3 regions of the Paenibacillus sp. FSL L8-0502 genome follow, and region 2 is predicted to be linked to each of the others. Evidence: predicted binding sites of a transcription regulator. Region 2 holds the regulator's gene; each other region holds the start of a gene.

Region 1 (7,451 bases), 1.4 Mb from region 2:
CAACTGACCCGTCTGCTAGCTCGGATCAGGGGGACGGATGAGCCAGAAGGGAGTAGTATTGGCCTGCGTAATGTACATCAACGTCTGACATTGATGTATGGTGAACGTTATGGATTGCATATTGAAAGCGCATTACAAGTAGGAACAACCGTATACTTTTCCATACCAAGGGAGGAAGAGTCGAATGTATAAAGCGATGATTGTAGATGACGAGCCAGCGATTCGTGAAGGATTGTCCTCCATTATTGACTGGGGGGATTGTGGCTTCCGTATTGTCGATACGGCAGGGAATGGACGCGAGGCTCTGGATAAGTTCGGAGAGCATCGGCCGGAGCTAGTCATTGTAGATATTCGTATGCCCGGGATGAGTGGACTGGAGGTTATACGTAGTATACGTGAAAAGAACGGGGAGCCGTATCATTTTCTCATATTAAGCGGATATGCAGACTTTGATTATGCACGGCAAGCCATGGGCTTCGGAGTAGATGGCTATCTACTGAAGCCAGTTGATGAGGAAGAAATGACGTCAGAGTTGAAACGGGTACGGCAAAACATTGAGGACGAGAAAGAAGTCGGCAAATGGGGAAGTCCACCTTCCCATGAGCGTAATTGGATCGAAGCGCTATTGTTTCCGGTTCATCAAGAGCATGCTCGTAATGCTGTGGAAAGCAGCGATTATCTGCACAGAGCATCCAAGCAAGCTGAACATCAAAGCGGTAACGGAAAACATGGACAACAGCCAGCGTTACCAGCATTGGACTGGAGTAGCTATCAGATTATTCTGATAGATTTACGTATACCTGACTGGGATCGGCAAGCTCGGCAGTCGGCAGCAAAGCAGCGGCTAACAGAATTGTGCCACGAGCAGGGCAGAGGTATCGTGTTTGAGGCTGGAATATATATGGGTCTTTTGCTTCCCGCCACGTTACAAACGAAGAAAGATGCTGTTCAGTTACTGGCTACTTGGCGACAGGAGCTAAAACCGTGGGCAGCGGAAATTTATGTGGCTGCCGGTGATCCTGTAGCCACTCTTAACGACATTCCCAGATCTTTTGAGCAGGCACTACGATTGCTAGAACGTACGTTTTTGTTCCGGGCAGAAAGAGTCATGCTTTCCGGAGACCTACACGAATTGGAGACAGTCGAGACTGAAATGAGTGGAGCGTCTGATAATGCTACAGATGATCCCCTACGTTATGCAGAAAAGCTGTACTATGCGCTAGATATGGCTAATAGTGAAGCTGCAACCCGTGTCATTAAGGAAATGGAAGGCCAATTTCCACGGATTTATCGCACAGAATCTGCAATCAAGGCGGCGTTCGCACAAACATTCACACTGGCGTTGAACAAGTATGCAGCCGGACAGGATCACAGCCGAACCGTGCTGAAGGAGCACTCCAGCTTTATAACCGATGTATATGCTTATTCCACATTGGGCGAGCTGGTGGATCACTCGCTGGAGCATGTGTTGCAATGGATTGGACAGACTGATCCCAGTGGCAAGGACATCATCATGAAACAAATGATTGACTTTATTCATAGTCATTATGATGAAAATTTGCGATTGGAGTTACTGGCAGATATGTTTAATTACAATAGTGGCTATTTGGGCAAATTGTTCAAAAGTCATACTGGCGAGGCCTTTAATGCCTACCTGGATAAGGTGAGGATTGAGCGAGCAAGGGAGTTGCTTGCACAAGGAATTAAGGTACACCAGGTGGCGGAACGCGTAGGGTATGCGAACGCAGATTATTTTCATAGTAAATTTAAAAAGTATGCTGGAATGTCACCTTCCTCCTATCGTAATCGGGTTCAAAAGAACGGAGGAACAGATGGCTGTTGATAGAATCCTAGGTATAACGCTATGAAGTCTCTCTTGCAGATGTCGGAGGTACAACCTCCGAACGAAGAGGGGCTCTTTTTTATGGTGAAAAAACAGATAGATCAATCGAAAATGTCACATTTATTATGGAGTTTAGGTCGTTTTCATCAAATCGCCATCATTATGACACAGCTTTGACACGATGTTCACATTTTCGATTCTATTTCATTTAAATTTATTCTATATAATGGGGATAATCTGAAGCCGGATCATGATAACCATAGTGAAGGTAGTTGAGTGAGTCATTTTCTAAAAAAGTGACCGCTGCATATGTAAGAATGTGAATGCTATCACAAATGTAGAAGACTTCAGATTACAGACACTATAAATCAATGTTAAGAGAAGTGTAGGGGGAGGAGCAACATCATGGACGTATTGGATTTGGCACGGTTGCAGTTTGCAACCACAACGATTCTTCACTTTGTTTATGTGCCGATCTCCATTGGATTGTCGTTATTGGTGGCAATTATGGAGACTATGTATGTTATCAAGAAAAATGACTTGTACAAAAAAATGGCTCAATTCTGGGGAACGTTTCTGCTGATTAACTTTGCACTGGGCGTCGTCACCGGGATTTTGCAAGAATTCCAGTTCGGGATGAACTGGTCGGACTTTTCCCGTTTTGTGGGTGATGTATTCGGTACGCCTCTGGCGATTGAAGCGCTGCTTGCATTTTTCCTGGAATCGACCTTTATCGGATTATGGGTATTCGGTTGGGAAAGATTGTCCAAAACGGTCCATTTAATTTGTATGTGGTTGGTATCGATCGGTACGATGTTATCGGCATTGTGGATTCTAGCTGCTAATTCCTTCATGCAGCGTCCAGTAGGCTATGAGATTCAAAATGGACGTGCAGAAATGAAAGATTTTGCTGCTCTGCTAACGAATGAACAACTGTTATGGGAATTCCCACATACATTGTTTGCTGCTTTTGCGACAGGAGCATTTCTGATCGCGGGTATCAGTGCATGGAAGCTGATGCACAAAAAGAATATGGACTTTTTTAAACCTTCTTTTAAATTGAGTATTATTGTTGCCTTAATCAGTGCCATTGCTATTCCTTTGTTTGGTCATGGACAGGCTCAATATTTGGTGAAAACACAACCGATGAAGATGGCTGCCAGTGAGGGATTATGGGAGAACAGTGGTGACCCCGCTCCTTGGACAGTTATTGCAGGGATTGATCCTGAAAAAAAGGAAAATACCTTTGAGATTAAAGTTCCTTTTGCTTTGAGTTTTCTATCCTATAGTAAATTTACTGGCTCTGTGCCCGGTATGAATGAGCTTCAGGCAGAATATGAGAAAACCTATGGTCCGGGCGACTATATCCCGCCAGTACGTACCACGTTCTGGAGCTTCCGTATTATGATTGCGGCGGGATGTGGGATGATTGCACTCGCTTTATACGGAGCTTACCTGACGTTCCGTAAAAAGCTGGAAGGTTCACATCGCTGGTTCTTCCGTCTTATGATATGGGGGATATCCCTTCCGTTCATTGGAAATACTTCAGGTTGGATCATGACTGAAATAGGTCGCCAACCGTGGACGGTATTTGGTTTACTTCAAACAAAAGATTCTGTTTCGCCTACCGTTGTGGCAGGAGAAGTGCTATTTTCGTTCATCTCATTTACCACATTGTATTTAATTTTAACAGGTGTGCTGGCGTTCCTGTTTTATCGTACGGCTCGCAAAGGTCCGGATATCGAGCCACATCAACAAACGGTAATTCATGATCCATTTGCCCAAGGGGGTGACAATAATGACGCTAAATGACTTATGGTTCTTATTGATCGCAGTGCTGTTTACCGGTTTCTTTTTTCTGGAGGGCTTTGATTTTGGCGTGGGGATGGCCACGGGATTGGTGCCGCGTAATGACCAACAAAAACGTTTGATGATCAATACGATTGGTCCATTCTGGGATGCCAACGAAGTGTGGCTGATTACAGCAGCAGGTGCGATGTTTGCCGCTTTCCCGCATTTTTATGCAACCATGTTCAGTGGATATTATCTGGTATTTGTCTTTATTTTGCTAGGTTTGATTTTGCGTGGAGTTTCTTTTGAGTTCCGCGGCAAGGCTGAAGGGAAATGGTGGACAGGAACGTGGGATACCTGCATTCTGATTGGCAGCTTTCTACCGCCGATGCTGTTCGGTATGGCTTTTGCGGCTTTGGTGAAAGGTGTACCTATTCAGCAAAACATGGATTTGAAAGCTGGATTTTCCGATGTATTCAATGGATATACCGTATGGATTGGACTGACAGTGGTCGGAATGTGCCTAATGCACGGACTGACGTTTATTTCTCTGCGGACGATTGGAGAAGTACGGGATCGTGCTCGCGTGATGGCATCCAAATTTCTTCCGGTATTGGGCATTTTACTTGCGGGCATGGTGGTATGGACTTATTTTGCAACGGATTTATTTGCGCGTCGCGGTCCCTTTATGTATGCTGCGGTAGCAGTCGGAATTGTCGCCTATGTGCTGACGTGGTACTTCCTGAAGCAGCGCCGCGAAGGATGGGCCTTCGGGATGACAGGTGCAGTGATTTTGCTGACCTTCGTTTCGTTATTCGTCGGTTTGTTCCCAAGATTTATGGTGAGCTCGATTAACAGTGCTTTTGATTTGACGATTTATAATGCAAGCTCCAGTCATTACACACTGAAAGCCATGACGATTGTTGCAGCAACGCTTTTACCCTTTGTGCTGGCTTATCAGGCGTGGAGCTATTTTGTTTTCCATAAGCGTCTCAGTGAGAAGGATCATTTGGAATACTAATGGATAAGGCATGGTTTGAATTAAAGGGCATTCGGCCAGTGATGCTGCTACTGGCTGCCCTTTCCCTGCTCCAGGGGGCCGCAGTGATTGCACAAGCAGTCTTCTTGGCAAAGGCTGTTACGATTTTGTTTGAACAAAATCCGCTGGTGATGGCTTGGCCGTCGCTGGCGTTGTTTTTCGCTGCTTTTGCAACGAGGCATACGGCGATCTGGCTGCAACGCCGGACAGCAGGCCGTTTTGCTGAAGCTTCAGGCGCTTCCTTACGGGAGCGTCTGCTTGCACGTTTGTTCGAACGGGGACCGGGTTTTGCAGCGCAGGAAGGTAGCGGCAAGTTGGTGACGCTAGCGCTGGACGGCATGGATCGTTTTCGCACGTATTTGGAACTGTCCATTCCTCGTATGATTGACATGATGGCTGTAACTATACTTGTACTTGTGTATGTTTTCACATTGGATGTCATTTCAGGTGTGATTTTGACGACTACGATGCCGATTCTGGTAGGCTTCTTTATTTTACTCGGCTTGGCGGCGCGGAAGCAGGCAGACAAGCAGTGGCGTTCCTATCGTCTGTTATCTCATCATTTCACGGATTCGCTGCGTGGACTTCAGACACTAAGGTTTTTGGGTCGTAGCCAAGAGCATGGGGAAACGGTTGGGAAGGTCAGCGACCAATACCGCACGGCAACGATGCGCACGCTGCGGGTAGCGTTTCTTTCCTCATTTGCCCTTGATTTTTTTAGTATGCTATCGGTCGCATTTGTTGCGGTAGGCTTGGGTTTGCGCCTGATTAGTGGCTCGGTGGGTTTGGAGGCAGCGCTTGCGGTGCTTATTCTGGCTCCAGAATATTTTATGCCCATACGCCAGTTGGGATCAGACTATCATGCTTCACTGGATGGTAAGGAGGCTTGGGGAGCAATCCGCTCCATTCTCAGTAAAGAAGATGACGCGACCGAGCCGAATAAACAGGCAGCTAACGATAAAGGATTGGACATCACGGGACAGGACATTCTCGAGCTGTCCGATGTGTGCCTCCTTAATGAAGACGGTTCGGCTCGGCTTGAACATGTGTCTGCCAATGTTGAACCGCACATGAACATGATCGGCATCGTTGGAGCTAGTGGAGCAGGTAAAACGACGCTGCTTAGTCTGCTTGGCGGTTTTGCTGATCCCACTTCGGGCGAACTGCTCCTGAATGGATGCAGATTGGCTGGGGATGCAAAAGCTGAATGGCAACGGCATATTGCGTATATTCCACAGCATCCATACCTGTTTAGCGCTTCTCTGGCAGATAATATCCGTTTTTATGAACCGGAGGCATCCAACCAGCAGGTGGAGTGGGCGGTTGACGCGGTTGGACTGCGTGAACTGGTAGACGGTCTTCTGGGTGGAATGAATGAGCCCATTGGTGAAGCGGGTAGGACGTTGAGCGGAGGACAGGCGCAGCGGATTGCATTGGCGCGGGCGTTGCTCAGTAACCGTCCGGTCATTTTATTGGATGAGCCTACGGCGCATCTGGATATTGAGACAGAGTGGGAGCTAAAACAGACGATTTTATCGGTTTTGAAACACAAAAGAGTGTTTCTTGCCACCCACCGGCTACATTGGATGCCAGATATGGACTGTGTCTGGATGATGAATCAAGGTCGTCTGGAAGAAGTAGGTTCCCATAAACAATTGATTGCCCGTAAGGGGGCATATTACCGATTGCTGACGGGGATGTCGGAAGGAGGGAACGGACGATATGAGAGTAACGGATAATAGCAGACAAGGCTGGTTTGTGACGTATCTGAGACAATATTTTTGGGCCTTTCTGCTAGCTGCTCTTTTAGGCGCGCTGGCCATTGGATGTGCGGGCGCGTTGCTTTTTACGTCCGGTCATCTGATTACCCGTTCGGCCTTAAAACCGGAAAATATATTAATGGTGTACGTTCCAATTGTGCTTGTGCGAACATTTGGTTTTAGTAAAGCGGTTATTCAGTACCTGGAACGCTTGGTAGGACATGATGCCGCACTGCGTCTGGTGTCCCGTATGCGGGTACGCTTATATCGGGCAGTAGAACCGCAGGCGCTGATGATCCGCAGCAAATTCCGTACAGGGGATTTATTGGGGTTGCTGGCAGAGGATATTGAACAGCTTCAAAACATCTATCTGAAGCTAGTTCTGCCTGCGCTATCGGCTTTGCTGATTTATGCAGCAGGCATCTCGGCGCTCGGACGGATGGACGGAACCTTTGCCTTGCTTATGGCGCTATATGGAGGATTTTTGCTTTTTATTGCCCCAGCTATCTCACTATGGACCTCACTCGCCAAACGGCGAATGTTCAAGCAGGAACGGAGTAAAGCCTATCAGGACCTGACGGATGCTCTGTTCGGCATGAGTGATCTGGTGCTGAGCGGACGGACTGGGCATTTCCTGAGTACCTTTACACAACGGCACAATAGGGCTGCCGTGATGGAAAATTCACTTCGCCGGGGCGAGTGGCGTTCTCATTGGATCGCACAATGCGTTGTAGGTGGCGGGGTTGTGATTATGACTGTGTGGGCCGGAGGACTGGTAGCACAGAATCGTATAGAAGCCACATGGCTGGCATCCTTTGCCCTTGTGGCTTTCCCATTGCTGGATGCCTTCGTTCGCGCTGGAGAAGCAGTGGTGCATGCACCGGAGTATCAGGATTCCCTTCGACGGTTGAAGGATTCGGAGAAAGACACACCTACACCTGTGTCATCATCGCTTCCGGTTACTGTGGATGCAGGACACCCAGCAGCAGGCGGCACAGCTGACACTATAGATGAGCAG
Region 2 (7,451 bases):
ACCTGACGACCGTCTACCCACACATGAGCCACGTCCTTGGCGCTTGCAGAGTATACCGCATGGGAAATAAGATCTGTACGCGGCAAGAAATGTGCCTGATTCAGATCCAGCGCGATAAAGTCAGCCTTGTTGCCTGCTGCCAACGCTCCTACTTCTTTTAAACCAATCGACTTTGCACCGTATTCTGTTGCCAGACGCAGCGCTTCACTTGCAGGAACTGCCGTAGGGTCACCGGATACACCCTTGTGAATAAGTGCTGCCAGACGCATTTCCTCGAACATATCCAGGTTATTATTGCTGGCAGGACCATCCGTTCCGAGAGAAACCGTAACCCCTGCACGCAGCAATTCAGGCACTCTTGCCACACCACTTGCCAGCTTCAAGTTGCTGCCAGGATTGTGGGAAACCGCTACACCACGTTCTGCCAGTAAAGCTATTTCTTCGTCGTTCAAATGAACGCCATGGGCAACAAGCGAAGGACGGGAGAAAAAGCCAAGCTTATCCAAGTGTGCAACCGGACGCAAACCGTAGTCGCGTACGTTTTGCTCTACTTCGGCGATCGTCTCAGACATGTGCGTATGCAGTGGCAAGTCCAGATCATGCGCAGCTTGTACGAATTTTTCAATAAACGCAGGTGGACATGTATATGGCGCATGCGGTGACATCATCGTTGTAATACGGCCGTCTGCTTTACCGTGCCAGTTACGCGCAAAAGTCACGGCCTCTGCCAGCTTGATTCGCTGTTCTTCCTCCGAACATAGTCCAATTGCTCCACGCATCAGACTTGCACGAATACCTGACTCTTCAGCCACACGAGCCACCTCATCCATATGATCGTACATATCGAGGAAGGTTGTTGTTCCACCTTTCAGCATTTCCAGCACAGACAAGGACGTACCCCAGTACACGTCTGTAGATGTAAACTTGGCTTCCATAGGCCACATTTTTTCCTGAAGCCATACTTGAAGTGCCAAATCATCTCCATGCCCACGCAGTAGAGACATCGCCGCATGACCATGAGTATTGATCAGACCAGGTAAAAACAATAGCCCTTTACCATCGATCGCTTCCGTCTCTTCCTCACCCGCAGGCAAGGTTTCGCCAATATAAGTAATACGACTATCCTCCACAATCATAAAACCATGGACTACCCCTGCTTCTGGTCCATTTACGGCAAAAGATCCGTTTTTAATCATCCATTTATTCACTGTCATATTGTGCTTCTTCCTTTCCGTCCTCCAAATAATAAGCGAGGCTAAGCAAATCAGTTGTAAAGTCTGTGGCATGAATCCGAATGTTGGCTGGTGCCTTGAGAGTAGTCGGTGCAAAGTTCAGGATCGCTCCAATTCCGCTATCAATAAGCCTATCAGCCACGTGCTGTGCTTCAAAATCAGGTACGGTAATAATCCCGATTCGAATGTTTTTTTCTTTCACAGTCGCTTCCAGTTCATCCATCGGTTGCACGACCAATGTATTGATCTTGGTTCCTACCTTATCCGGAAACGCATCAAATACCGCCACAATCTTCATATTGTCTTTTAAATAAGCGTTATAATTCGAAAGGGCTTGCCCCAGATTACCCGCTCCGACCAATACTACATTAATTTGTTGGTCGATTTTCAGGATATGGCGTATTTTCTCAATGAGATAAGAAACATCATAACCGATACCCTTCCGACCAAAATCTCCAAAATAAGCAAGATCTTTACGGATTTGGGCCGGGTTCAAATCTAGCCTCTGTCCCAGCTCTTGAGAAGAGACCGTAGCCACCTCCCGTTTGTGCAGTGCATTCAGATAACGTAAATATACGGGTAACCTCCGTACGACAGCCTCTGAAATTTTATCTGATTTCATACTTGCTCCCCCTAATTGTAACGAACATACTTATGTCCGTCCGTTATGCCTCTGTCTCCGGGGCGGATTGGAGCCATTCGGCGATGCGGGGCACCATTTGCTCCGATGGCATATGCTCCATTTTTGGTCCCGGTAACGAGTACAAAAAGTGCTTTCCGTAATAGGATTCAATCACACGCGTATCATAAACGATAACGACCCCGTGGTCGTTCGCTGTACGTACCAACCGACCAAATCCCTGTTTGAAGCGAATGACCGCTTGCGGTACAGACAGCTTCATAAATGGATTCTTCTTCTGCTGCTGGAGCAGTTCGCTTTTTGCCTCCAGCAGCGGGTGATTCGGCGGTTGAAACGGCAAGCGAACAATGGCTAGACAAGTCAGAGCCTTCCCCGGAATATCGACGCCTTCCCAGAAACTGCTGGTCCCCAGCAATACAGAAGCTTTCGCTTCCTGAAACCGGCGGGTTAGCTTGCTGCGACTTCCACTGTCCACACCTTGTCCCAGCACAGTAATTTCGCTGGATGCTAAGGCCTCTTTGAGCGGCTCATACACTTGCCGGAGCATCCGATAGGACGTAAACAGAACGAGCATTCTCCCACGTGTCGCCTGAGCAGTCGCTCCTAGAGAGCTAACGAGCATATCTACAAAATGCGCATCTCCTACACTGCCCTTCACACTTGGGAAATCCCGTGGAATAACCAGCAACACCTGATCCCTGTAATTAAAGGGTGACGGGAGCTGCGAAGTCATCAGCCGCTCTTGATCTGCGGCCTCCTGTAAGCCGAGCTGATCGATCATGTACTGAAACGACTTATCTACCGACAAGGTAGCAGAAGTCAGAATAATGCTTCTTTTTTTGTCAAAAAACATTTCTTTCAACTGGCGGCTCACATCGACGGGTACCGCATAAAATTGCAATGATTTACTACGGAATTGCCCGCTTGCCTCGAGCCAGTATACGGTTGTTTCATCATCGAGTCGGATAAAAAAGCGCAAATTTTCTCGAATCCCCGCCAAATCCTTGAGCAGACCCGTGATATCTGTAATAAGGCTATCCGCCGCATAATCGTCATGTTCTTCCTTGACGTCCAGCATCAGCTTGTCGCCCTTGCGCAAAATTTCGCTCATCGTTACATATAGCTGATTTTCCAAAGCTCCCGCCTGATCCCACTTTGCAGGCTTGGCCGAAGGTTTGAGACGGGAAGAAAACTGTCCTGTTTCACCCGGTGTCGCATCACTTCGCTCCGGCAACATGCCAAACAGCTTGTCGCTTAGCAGGTCCCAAGTTTCCTTCACCTCTAACACGAGCGGATACAGCTGGTCGATAGTTGAGGCCCAATCTGCCGACTTCTCGTGCCCCGATTTCGCCAACTGTTGACGAAGTGAAGGCAGTTGTCCATTCTTGCTGTCTTTGAACAGTCGCGTCAGTGTATGCACGAGTGTGAAATATTTCATATGCATACCTAGGTGTTTACCAGCTACTTCCTCCAGGTGATGGGCTTCATCTATCACCAGATGTTCATAGCTCGGCAATAACTGATGACTGGCTTTGACGTCTGTGAACAACTTAGAGTGATTCGTAATAACAACATCCGCTATTCCTGCTTCATGGCGTGCACGATGATAATAACATTTGCGGAACCATGGGCAGGAACGACCAAGACAGGACTCTGAATCACTCGCCACCGTTTCCCAGAAATCCCCTCCACGGTTGCTCAGATTCAGTTCTTCATCATCACCGGTTTCTGTTAGCGTCAACCAGACGATCATCTGAGCCGCTGTAATTAAATCTTCCTTCGGTGTAGCGAAGTCTCTTCTGTTTATTTTATGTTCAAACTTACGCAGACACAAATAATGTCCCCGACCCTTGAAAATAGCAGCCCGGAACGGAAACGGAATCACCTTGGTCAGCATCGGAATGTCGCGCTCGCGTAATTGCTCCTGCAGGTTGATCGTATGTGTACTCACCATAACGCGCTGTCCCTTTTTCACACTGTGATACAGCGATGGGAGCAAATAACCCAGAGACTTCCCTGTTCCTGTACCTGCTTCAATCAGCAGATGCTTGTCTTCACTCAGTGCCTGATTCACACCCTCAATCATCTGTATCTGCGCCTCGCGCTCCTCATATTGACTCAAGGATGAACGCAAATTGTCCCGCACATCATCCATGTACTCCTCAAAGGTAACACCTGACAGTGGATTCGGGTCATCTTCTCTACGCGGAGCAGCTAGCTCCGTCCAATCTTCCACTTTTAGCGCAAGCTGACGAAAAAACTGATATCCCTCCAAATCCTGAATAGGATCAAGCTCTTTCTCTTCACGCACCCCATCAAGAAACCATCCAAGGTCACTGTCTTCCTCTGCAAACAAATCACTAAGCCGCTGTATCGTTATCAGAGGTAATGCTTGAAGCTCACCCAGACACTTTAAAAACACCTCGGCCGTAGCCAATGCGTCGCTGTCTGCTTGGTGAGGGCGATCATGTGCCAGCCCGAACTCAGAAGACACAAAACCCAACTGATACGAAGATAGTGATGGAAACATAATTTTCAGAAAATCCATTGTATCCAAGATTCTTCCGCTAAATGGCAAGTATCCGCACCGATCCAGAGCGTTTTGCAAAAAATTAAAATCAAACGCCACATTATGACCGACCAGTACAACATCGTCCAGCATAGGCACAAGCTCCATCATCATTTCTTCAAGTGCAGGTGCATCCTTCACGTCATCGTCTGTAATTCCGGTCAATCCAGTGATAAAAGGTGGAATAGATCTGCCAGGGTTTACATAAGAGCCGTAAACACGGGAAATGCTGTTATCATGATCTATAATTGCAAGTCCGACTTGAATGATGTCATCCGCGGACTGGGTGCCTGTCGTTTCAAAATCCAATACCGCAAATTTCATTCGGGCTTAATCCTTTCTTATGACACTTACAAAAATAATAACTCCGTATATTAGCATAGCAGAAGATCGCGTGTTTGGAAATTAAGACAGCCAAAAAAGACGATGCATACGCCGCCTCAGGAGGTGGGCATGCATCGTCTTACTCGGTGTCTGACAACTACATCCAGGTCATTATGGAGCTGTCGTATCGAAGCTTTTCGGTACCGGACAAACAGGCTTCCATATTGTGCAGCGGCTCGGGTAACGCAGGATCTAACTGATGTGCGAGAGCAAAACATTTTTGCGCCTCCTCTACGTCAGCCTGCTTTGCCAACAGACAGCCTAGCGCATTATAGATGACCGCTTTTAGTCCTGCCTGCTCAGTCAGGTCCAGCACCTTCTGAAAATGGTATACAGCTTCTGCTGGATCATCTAGTTGAAAATAGGCCATTCCCATATACATGCGACTCTGCCAACTGTTCGGAAAATGCTGTAGTACCTGCTCAAATTGTTGGATCGCCTCAGGGTACATAAGTAATCGATAATACCCTTGCCCCCGACTAAAAGCCGGCAGCTCTTTTTCAGGCAGCTCCGTGTCAGACATATCGGTCTCCGCGGAAAAGCCGGCCGCACGCAGGCACACCATTTTTTCCTCAAAGGCCAGCCACTCATCCATAATTCCGTCACTCATTCTCCGCAGCAGACTCCAGTGCTGTAGCAGCTCCTGCCTGCGGGAGCCCTGGGCTGATGGGTAATGCTTCACGATATCATCTAACATGCTGTTCATTTCTGCGAATACATGCTGGAACATGTGCATCCCGCCCTTATGAAAGATGGATTAATACACTCACATTTTTCGCTTAAAAGACGGGTTTCATCCGCACTCCCATTCATTACATGATCGTCGCATGTACTTCTTTGTTCATCGTTTGGGCTGGTTTATTATGTTCATCAACAAATACCACTGTTGGTTTGTATGTTTTGGCCTCTTCATTTGACATGGAAGCATAGGAAATAATAATGACTGTATCACCAGGCTGCACCAAACGAGCTGCCGCACCGTTGAGACAGATCACGCCGCTCCCACGCGGTCCGGGGATAACATAGGTTTCCAGTCGAGCTCCATTGTTATTGTTTACAATTTGAACCTTTTCATTCTCCAACAGATCCGATGTCTCCATGAGATCTTCATCTATAGTGATACTCCCCACATAGTTCAGGTTAGCTTCCGTAACCGTAGCGCGGTGAATTTTGGATTTCATCATAGTTCTAAACATGGGAAAGCACCTCCGCCTTCTGTATTCTTATATTGTCAATCAGTCGGGTACTGCCAAATTTCACAGCTAGCGCTACGATGATGTCTTCCTGAACATCACATAGCCGCTGCTCGGGAAGAAGGGGCTCCAGACCAGGAAAAGTTAAAATTTCAATGTAATCAATGTCTGCTAAAGGAGAGGAAGTAATGGTGGACTCCACCATTTGATGTAACTGACGAATCGTAATTGTGTTTGTTACAATATCTTCGCTCACTTCTTGCACCTTACGCAGTGACTGGGACAGCACCAATGCCTGCTCGCGCTGTTCTGCACTTAAATACACGTTACGGGAGCTGAGGGCCAAACCATCCGCCTCTCTGACGATGGGACAAGGTACGATAGTCACGTTCATATTGAGATCAGTCACCATCTGCTGGAGCACAGCAACCTGCTGTGCGTCCTTCATCCCAAAAAAGGCCAAATCAGGACCTATCATGTTAAAAAGCTTGGCTACCACCGTAGTCACACCATCAAAATGGCCGGGACGGGAAGCACCGCACAAGCGATCTGTCAAAGCGGATACACGAATTTTGGTTTGGGTTGGTTGTGGATACATTTCTGCTACAGTTGGCAAAAATACAATATCCACGCCCTCACGCCGTGCTACCTCCAAATCACGAGCTTCATCGCGGGGATAGCTTTCCAGATCTTCATTCGGTCCAAATTGGATCGGATTTACGAAAATGCTAAGCACCACCGTATCTGCCATTTCACGCGCCTTGTGCATCAAGCTCGCATGTCCTTCATGCAGGTATCCCATCGTTGGTACAAAGCCGACTTTATGTTGCAGTAAAGAGGCAGAATCGTGTACCGTTTTTGCTCCATTGGCTCCAAGTTGCCGACGTTCGGCAATAACCTTGCGTAGTTGAGCCACTTCTCTTACGATGATCATGACTGAGATTCCACCTTTTCCTTAGCTTGTTTCTGCGCTTGTCCTTTTGCCTGTCCGTACAAGGACTCCAGGGACTCCACAACACGGTCATCCGCGCTGAATACATGCTCTGCGGCCGGGAATGCCCGCCCTTTCACATCACTCACATACTGCTCAATGCTGCTGCGGATCAAGCCGCCTACATCGGCATAGGTTTTAACAAAGCGTTTGCTGAAATAAGGAGATGCGTACTGAATCAGATCGTGATAAACAAGTACTTGACCGTCACATCCACGTCCTGCACCGATTCCAATGGTTGGAATGGAAAGTTCTTTAGAAATCGCCGTTGCCACTTCCTCAGTCACCAATTCCAAGACAATACCAAAGGCACCCGCCTGCTCTAATGCCTTGGCATCTGCCATCAACCGGCGTGCGTCTGCTTCGTCCTTACCTTGAATGCGATAGCCACCAATTTGATTAACTGATTGCGGAGTAAGCCCGATATGTCCCAGCACAGGTA
Region 3 (7,451 bases), 2.6 Mb from region 2:
TTTCGACCCGTGATTGCTGCATCCAGTACCCATGAGCTGTCCATATATTTCATCTGTCATCAATGTTTGCTGACGCACATATTTTTGCAGGCTAGCAGATTCGCTCACATCGCCAAACAGTACAGTTCCAACAATCTTATTTTCACGAAGCAGCACTTTTTTGTAGGTCCGCTTCCACTCATCTTTTGCAACAATCACCGTATGTTCAGGCTGGGTTATGAATTCGCCAGCTGAGAAAACATCCACCCCTGAAATTTTGAGCTTGGTGGAAACCACCGATCCCATATAACCTTCAGTTTCCGCGCCTGCCAAATGTTTGGCAATGACACTTCCCTGCTCAAACAGCGGAGCTACCAGACCATAACAGATTCCGCGGTGTTCAACACATTCCCCTACAGCATATACATCCGGCACAGAGGTTCTCATCAAATCATCGACTACAATACCACGGTTCGTTTCCATACCACTTTGCACAGCTACCTGAATATTAGGCTTGATCCCAACCGCCATAACGACCAAATCCGCTTCCAGCTCGCTTCCGTCTGAAAACCGCAATCCTTGTACGCGATCTTGACCGTACACCTCCGAAGTTTGCATTTGCATAGCAAACTTGATTCCTTGGCGTTCTAGTTCTGCTTTTAGCATCGCAGAGGCTTCCCGGTCTAGCTGACGTTCCATCAAATCTTCCATTAAATGAACGACCGTAACATCCATCCCCAGATTGACCAGGCCTTTAGCTGCCTCCAGCCCCAACAGACCTCCACCAATGACAGCGGCCTTTTTATAGGTCTTTGCCGCTTCCAGCATTGCCGAGCAATCGGCGATATCTCGGAAACCAATAACTCCCGGTAATTCTTTACCCGGAATAGGCAGAATAAACGATTGTGAACCAGTAGCCACCAAAGCCACATCGTAATCAATTTCCAGTCCGTCTTCGGTGAGAATCTTCTTGTTCTCACCGTCGATACTTTTAACCATTTTTCCTGTATATAAAGTAATCCCTTGATCCGCATACCATTGCAAATCGTTCAGTATGATATCATCTATTGTTTTACTACCTTCCAACACATAAGAGAGCATGATCCTGTTATAGTTCGGATGCGGCTCACTTCCCAGGACTGTAATTTCATATTTATCTGTTAATTTTAAAATTTGTTCGACCGTATTGATACCAGCCATCCCGTTCCCTATAACCACAAGCTTCTTTTTACTGTTTATCATATACCGGTTCCTCCATTCATTCGACGCTACTTCCTATCCGACGACATCTCTACGTTTCTAATGAATATTGTTTATGCTTCTATTTTAATACAGCAGATAGAGCTATATGTGACTAGAATCACAATGTAGTTAAAATTAAGAATATTTAGGGATTTCCCTATTCCGTTTCAAGGGATTTTGCTCCATTCTCTACACTGGCTCTCAGTGCTAGATAGCTCTATAACAACAACAGAAGTGTTTCGTGTGAGATCTGCCGTAATGATTAGATTTAAAAATAGTGTAGTTGATGATCATTTGCTCTGGTCATCGAACGAATCTTTCCAGTTCATGTGTAAATACAACCTTTATAAGGAATACTTTAGGGACAACTTGTATCTTAGAATTGATTCGTTTGGAGGTGGTCATCTTGTGGTCTAAAATAATTTCTTATATTCCGAGCTGGAGTATACTCTTTCAAGCAGGCCTCGCGTTGATTATTCCTTTAGGGATTTATTATATAAACACCTCGATTTATTCGTTTGTCGGTAGTAAGGGAGCGAAATCCAAACATTCTTCCGGTCGGCCGCTCTCCGATGAAAATAACGAAGGGCACCTTGATCAACAGAATAAACCAAACTCTAAAATTACAGGGAATTACGATTCCGATTTAAATTCGATCCGAGAGTCTATAGGCGGAAATAGTGATGTGCATTTTCGTGAGTTTATGTTGAAAAAATTTCATGCTCGGTCCGTATTAGTCTTCATAGAAGGCATGCAGGATGAAAAGCTTATGAGCAAGCAGGTATTGGAGGTCTTGATGTTTGAGGGCCAGCAGGACCAACAGGAACAGCCGGAAAGTATAAGTAGCTCTTTTATAAAAGATAGCTTGATGCCACTTACGCAAATTAGTGAAGTTACCAGTATGGAGGAACTGCACGAGTTCATCCTTTTAGGTCATACTGCCTTATTAATTGAAGGAATGAAGGAAGCACTACTGGTAGGCTCGCCTAATGGCGCCATTCGCTCCGTCAATGAACCAACCTCTGAAGCACTACTTCGGGGTCCCAGAATCGGTTTTACGGAAGTATTAAGTGAAAATACTTCGATGCTTCGACGCCAGGGCTTAAATAAAAGTCTGGAAATGAAGAAATTTCAAGTGGGAAGCCGAATCAAAAAGGATCTGATTGTCGCGTACATCAAGGATATTGTGAATCCGGATCTTCTTGAAGAAGTAAACCGCAGAATATCAAAAATAGATATGGATTTTTTGGCTGAATCCGGTTATGTGGAGCAACTCATCGAAGACAATTATTTAAGTCCGTTCCAGCAGGTTCACAACACAGAGCGACCCGACCGTGTCATTAATGCATTACTGGAAGGAAGAATAGCCATTCTTCTGGACGGGACTCCCTTTGCACTTATTGTCCCGGTGACCTTCAGTATGCTGCTTCAATCTCCCGAGGATTATTATGAACGCTGGATTCCAGGTTCACTTTTACGTTTGCTGAGATTTTTTGGAGCTTTCATAGCGCTGATGGGCCCTGCTTTGTATATCTCTTTTATTTCATTTCATCCCGGTTTGATTCCGACCAAGCTGGTCATTAGCATCATTCAGACCCGTCAAGGCGTCCCTTTTCCTTCCGTCATTGAAGTCATGATTCTGGAAATTTCGATCGAAATCCTGCGGGAAGCCGGCATCCGATTGCCCAAACCCATTGGTCCTGCAATGGGCATTGTGGGAGGCTTGGTCATCGGCGACGCTGCTGTAAATGCGGGCATCGTCAGCCCCTTTCTGGTGATTGTGGTTGCCGTTACTGCTATTTCTTCGTTTTCGATACCGACATACAGTGCGGGCATTACCCTGCGTCTTTTGCGTTTCGTCGGCATGTTCTTTGCAGCAATCCTGGGTATGCTCGGAACCATATTGTTCTTTCTGTTAATTTGTATCCATCTAACGAAGTTGAAAAGTTTTGGCGTACCGTATGTAACTCCCTTTTCACCCATGCGACCAAGTGATTGGAAGGATATGTACATCCGGGCTCCTATTTCTCTGATGAAACGAAGACCTGTTATGATGAAAACGCAGCAAAAAAAGCGTAGACCATGACGCCAAGACGAAGGAGGAGCTACTGTGTTTAGACGCTCTGATGACAAGATCACAACGAAGCAGGCGGCTGTATTCCTGACCAATACCGTATTGGGGGCAGGCATTTTGACACTGCCGAGGGGTGTAACTGAACAGGTACAGACTCCTGATGCATGGCTTTCTGTCCTCATCGGTGGAAGTATTGTCATATTTGTCGTCTGGATCATGGTGAAATTAAGTCAACAGTTTCCTGGAAACACCGTGTATCAATATTCCAGAAGAATCGTGGGCAAGATTCCGGGGGGATTCTTAAGCGTGCTATTAATTATATACTTTATAATCATTGCAGGCTTTGAAATCCGTGTGTTAGCTGAAGTGAACATTTTTTTTCTACTCGAAGGCACACCTATCTGGGCAATTGTGATTCCATTTATCTGGGTAGGGAGTTATTTGGTTTTTGGAGGCATTAATTCTATCGCGCGACTGTACCAGATTGTACTTCCGATCAGTCTCTTCTTTCTGCTTTTCTGTTTTCTCTTTAGCTTAAGGATTTTTGAAATTGATCATCTTCGTCCCGTATTGAGTGAAGGGGTTTTACCCGTCATCAAGGGACTGAAATCAACTATCCTTGTTTTCAGTGGATGTGAAGTCGTCATGACACTGGTCGCTTTTATGCAACACCCCGAGAAAGCATTTAAGGCCATGGTAGTGGGGATCAGTATCCCTTTAATTTTGTACTTTTTGACCGTAGTTATGGTCATCGGCGGGCTATCGGTAGATTCCACTGTGACAAGTACTTGGCCTACCATTAATTTGATGCGCAGTTTTGAAATCCCCGGATTTCTTTTTGAACGTCTAGAGTTTCCACTGCTAGTGATCTGGATGATGCAAATGTTTTGTAATTCCTGCAGTTTTTTCTTCAATGCATCCTTAGGTGTTTCACAGGTGTTTGGTTTTAAATATCGTTATGCGGTTTTCGGTTTAATCCCGCTAATCTTTATCTCCACAATGACTCCTGTTCGTATGATGGAAGTGTTTAGCCTGGGCGATGCGATCGGATATATGGGAATCCTATTATTTATTTTGATTCCGGTATTTCTCTCCATTGTGTTCATGATCAGGAAGAAGGGAATGAAGCAAAATGTGTAGACGACCTATCCTATCTGTACTGCTTGCCTTTATTCTTCTGGTGACTCAAGTCGGTTGTTGGAGCAGCAAAGAAGTAGAGGAACTTAGCATATATACAGGACTTTCTCTGGATAAGGGAGAGCTCACTCCATTGGAACAGGATCTGGAGAAGAAAGGCAGCCGTTACTTCAAGAAAAATAAAATTACGGCCAGCGTACAAATCGTCCCCAAAAAATCATCTGGAAGCCCAAACCAACAAGGCGGAGGAGGGGGACAAGAGCCAAACTATAACAACATAACTGGCACAGGAGATTCTTTGCTTGAAATCTTCCGCCAACTCTCTCTCCGTTTGGATCGCCCCGTTATTGGCCACCATCTAAAGGTCATGGTGGTTTCCACCGAACTGGCAAAACAACAGACGATGCAGCAATTGATGGATTTTGTGCTTCGTGATAATGATATTCGCCCGAGTTGTTTGGTCTTTTTAAGCAAGGGACGAGCAGATAGTACTTTAGTTACCAAATATAAAGAAGAAGTCCCATCCATTCATATTCTGTATATGCTTCGTAACCATTTCAGAACCAGCAAGGTAATGAAGGGAGTAAATTTGTCTGAATTGGATGGGTTGATGCATTCCAAAAAAAGCTATATATTGCAAAACATCACTGAATCCGATGGAGAATTAGAATTTTCAGGTGCCGGCATTATTAAAGGAGATACCGGTCACTGGATCGGTACTTTGGGACAACAAGACGTGGAGAGTATTGGATGGATTACAGGGGATGTTAAGGGCGGAGCTGTCAAAACGTATGATAAGCGGAATGAAGCCATAACTTACGAAATCAAATCGGTAAAAAGCAAAATAACAACGAAGGTGACTGAGAGTAACGATATCTCGTTTCACGTAGAAATTGAATCCAAAGGACGTTTAATCGAAAACTGGGATGATAAAGCCGACCCGACTGAGACACAAAACATGAAGGAGGCTGAGAAAGAGTTTGAAGAACAAGTGACTAGCAGGATTAAGTCTCTTATGCACAAATTACAGTCAGAATATAAAGTCGATGTTGCCGGTTTTGGTGATCATTTGCATATTGAGGAACCGCAGGTGTGGAAAAAAGTAAAGGATGATTGGGATTACAAATTCAGCAAAACACCCGTAACCTTTGATATAAAATTATCCATTACGGATTTAGGTTCATCTGCTGAATGAAAAAGTCGAATTGGTCTTATATAAAGGCCAATTCGACTTAAAATTCTCGGTTGTCTACTTAACCTTCCAACGCTGCAACGGTCGCTCCTGAATTTCCAGAAGCGGCTACACAATTAATTCAAATTGATTTTAAATACATCCCCTGCATTGCCACCCAAAACGATCAAGCCACCTTTGGGCAGTACAACCGAATTGTTATTGCTAGCAGTTGAAAATTGTACAACTGCTCCGTTTTCATCATAGACAGCGAACCCTCCGCTTGTTGGAAAATCAACGGTCATCGTTTTATTGGCTGAGTTTTTATCTATTTTATACCATGTGGCTTGGCCATTAGATGGTATGGTGTGCACTGATTTTCCTCCCAAGATAGGTTTAGCAGCATCTTCACTGATATAGGATTGTCCATCTATGGTTAAATACTCCGAACCATCCTTGGTATAAAAATTCAGATCAAATGCATCTCTTCCACTCATAACTGGAATCTCAACGGCATTTACTGCTTTATTCTCATTCACAATTTTAGTACCACTTGCGTATCCATCATGATCAACGGATATTTTTTTCGTTATAAATGAGGGGGCCAGATAAAATATGGAAGATATCTTTTCATCCAAAGCATAATAAATTCTCCCGTTTCTGTTTTCCCATGCCTTTTTAACTGTGGGATTTACAGGATTGGCATCTAGCTTTTGATATTCATAAGTCACCATAACCATTTGACCTAATCCCGGAAAGTCTAAATATAGGTTAGCCTTAATATACGTTTTCCCGTTTTTTTGTTTTTCAAAGCTTATGGCTACACTGCCATCACTGCTTTTGAATTGTCCATTGCCTGTATACACATATTTTTGCGCCGGGACGAATCCATCCAAGAAAGCAGGTAAATCAAACTCACCGTTTTTAATCTCTACATTGATGGTTGTACCCACAGAACCGTATAATCCCGAATAAGAAAGTAAATCAGATGGCATTTCCACTTTTACAGGAGGCTCAAATGTTTTCTCCGGTAGGATGTCTTTAATGATGCCCTTATCTTTTAAAACTTCCAATAAAATGTTAGAGGCAAAAATACTATCTAAGATGGAAGACCCTCCAGATGAAAGTACAGCCATAGAAATATGATGCTCCGGCATGGTGATCAAGACAGAGTGATACAAAACAGTATCCCCACCTTTGGATAACGCTGTTATTCCGTAATCACTAAACGGTGCCAACTGAACCGCATCCCAACCAAGTCCATAATTAAAGCTGTTTGTCTCTTCAGGTACCCATATTCCTTTTCGATATTCATGACTTTGCATGGACTTCGCCGATTGGGCAGATAGAATATCAGGTCTGTTCCCCGTTAACACTTCTGAAAACATAGCCACCTCTTCTGCGGTGGAGTATAAGCCCCCTGTCCCGATGACATTGGCATTTTCAACCGGTAAGGCCCCCTCAATCGCAGGAAAATAAGTTTTGGACAGCTTTTGTCTATCAAATTGATCGAGAGGTGTTTTGGTAGATTTCAAACCCAAAGGGGTACTCATATGCTTTGCCAGGAAATCGGTGTAACTTAGACCGCTCACCCGCTCAACTAATATTTCAAGCAATTGAAATCCATCATTGGTATATACGGAATATTCGCCAGGGTTTGATTTTAAAGTTTCTGATTGCAACCTTAGCAAGAGCTCATCATGATTTTCTGTATCATTGTCATTAAATAACATACTATTTTTATAGTGAGCACCATAAAGACCTGACGAATGATTTAACAGCATACGCGGTGTAATTTGTTTGTATCTTTCATCAGACATTTTAAAGTCCTTAATGTATGTTGTTAAT

The links. Region 2 encodes Rex, which represses fermentation and respiration genes when NADH is low (regulators of the CRP and FNR family bind a similar motif). Its sites were predicted from a motif close to TTGTGAAATATTTCACAA; they were not measured.
Region 1: NSQ57_RS21025 (cytochrome ubiquinol oxidase subunit I) is a predicted target of Rex. The motif match lies at 2,161-2,178, and genes of this name have one in related genera.
Region 3: nirB (nitrite reductase large subunit NirB) is a predicted target of Rex. The motif match lies at 1,328-1,345, and genes of this name have one in related genera.

The regions. Positions count from the first base shown of each region.
Region 1 is NZ_CP151958.1:4,778,580-4,786,030, reverse strand. It holds gene NSQ57_RS21035 (sensor histidine kinase) at 1-192, shown strand, start outside; gene NSQ57_RS21030 (response regulator transcription factor) at 185-1,843, shown strand; gene NSQ57_RS21025 (cytochrome ubiquinol oxidase subunit I) at 2,249-3,655, shown strand; gene cydB (cytochrome d ubiquinol oxidase subunit II) at 3,642-4,655, shown strand; gene cydD (thiol reductant ABC exporter subunit CydD) at 4,655-6,412, shown strand; gene cydC (thiol reductant ABC exporter subunit CydC) at 6,396-7,451, shown strand, end outside.
Region 2 is NZ_CP151958.1:3,353,861-3,361,311, forward strand. It holds gene NSQ57_RS14320 (amidohydrolase) at 1-1,214, opposite strand, end outside; gene NSQ57_RS14325 (redox-sensing transcriptional repressor Rex) at 1,201-1,854, opposite strand; gene dinG (ATP-dependent DNA helicase DinG) at 1,898-4,765, opposite strand; gene NSQ57_RS14335 (tetratricopeptide repeat protein) at 4,923-5,555, opposite strand; gene panD (aspartate 1-decarboxylase) at 5,638-6,021, opposite strand; gene panC (pantoate--beta-alanine ligase) at 6,014-6,952, opposite strand; gene panB (3-methyl-2-oxobutanoate hydroxymethyltransferase) at 6,949-7,451, opposite strand, start outside.
Region 3 is NZ_CP151958.1:732,894-740,344, reverse strand. It holds gene nirB (nitrite reductase large subunit NirB) at 1-1,221, opposite strand, end outside; gene NSQ57_RS03260 (spore germination protein) at 1,628-3,307, shown strand; gene NSQ57_RS03255 (GerAB/ArcD/ProY family transporter) at 3,332-4,435, shown strand; gene NSQ57_RS03250 (Ger(x)C family spore germination protein) at 4,428-5,627, shown strand; gene NSQ57_RS03245 (serine hydrolase domain-containing protein) at 5,741-7,451, opposite strand, start outside.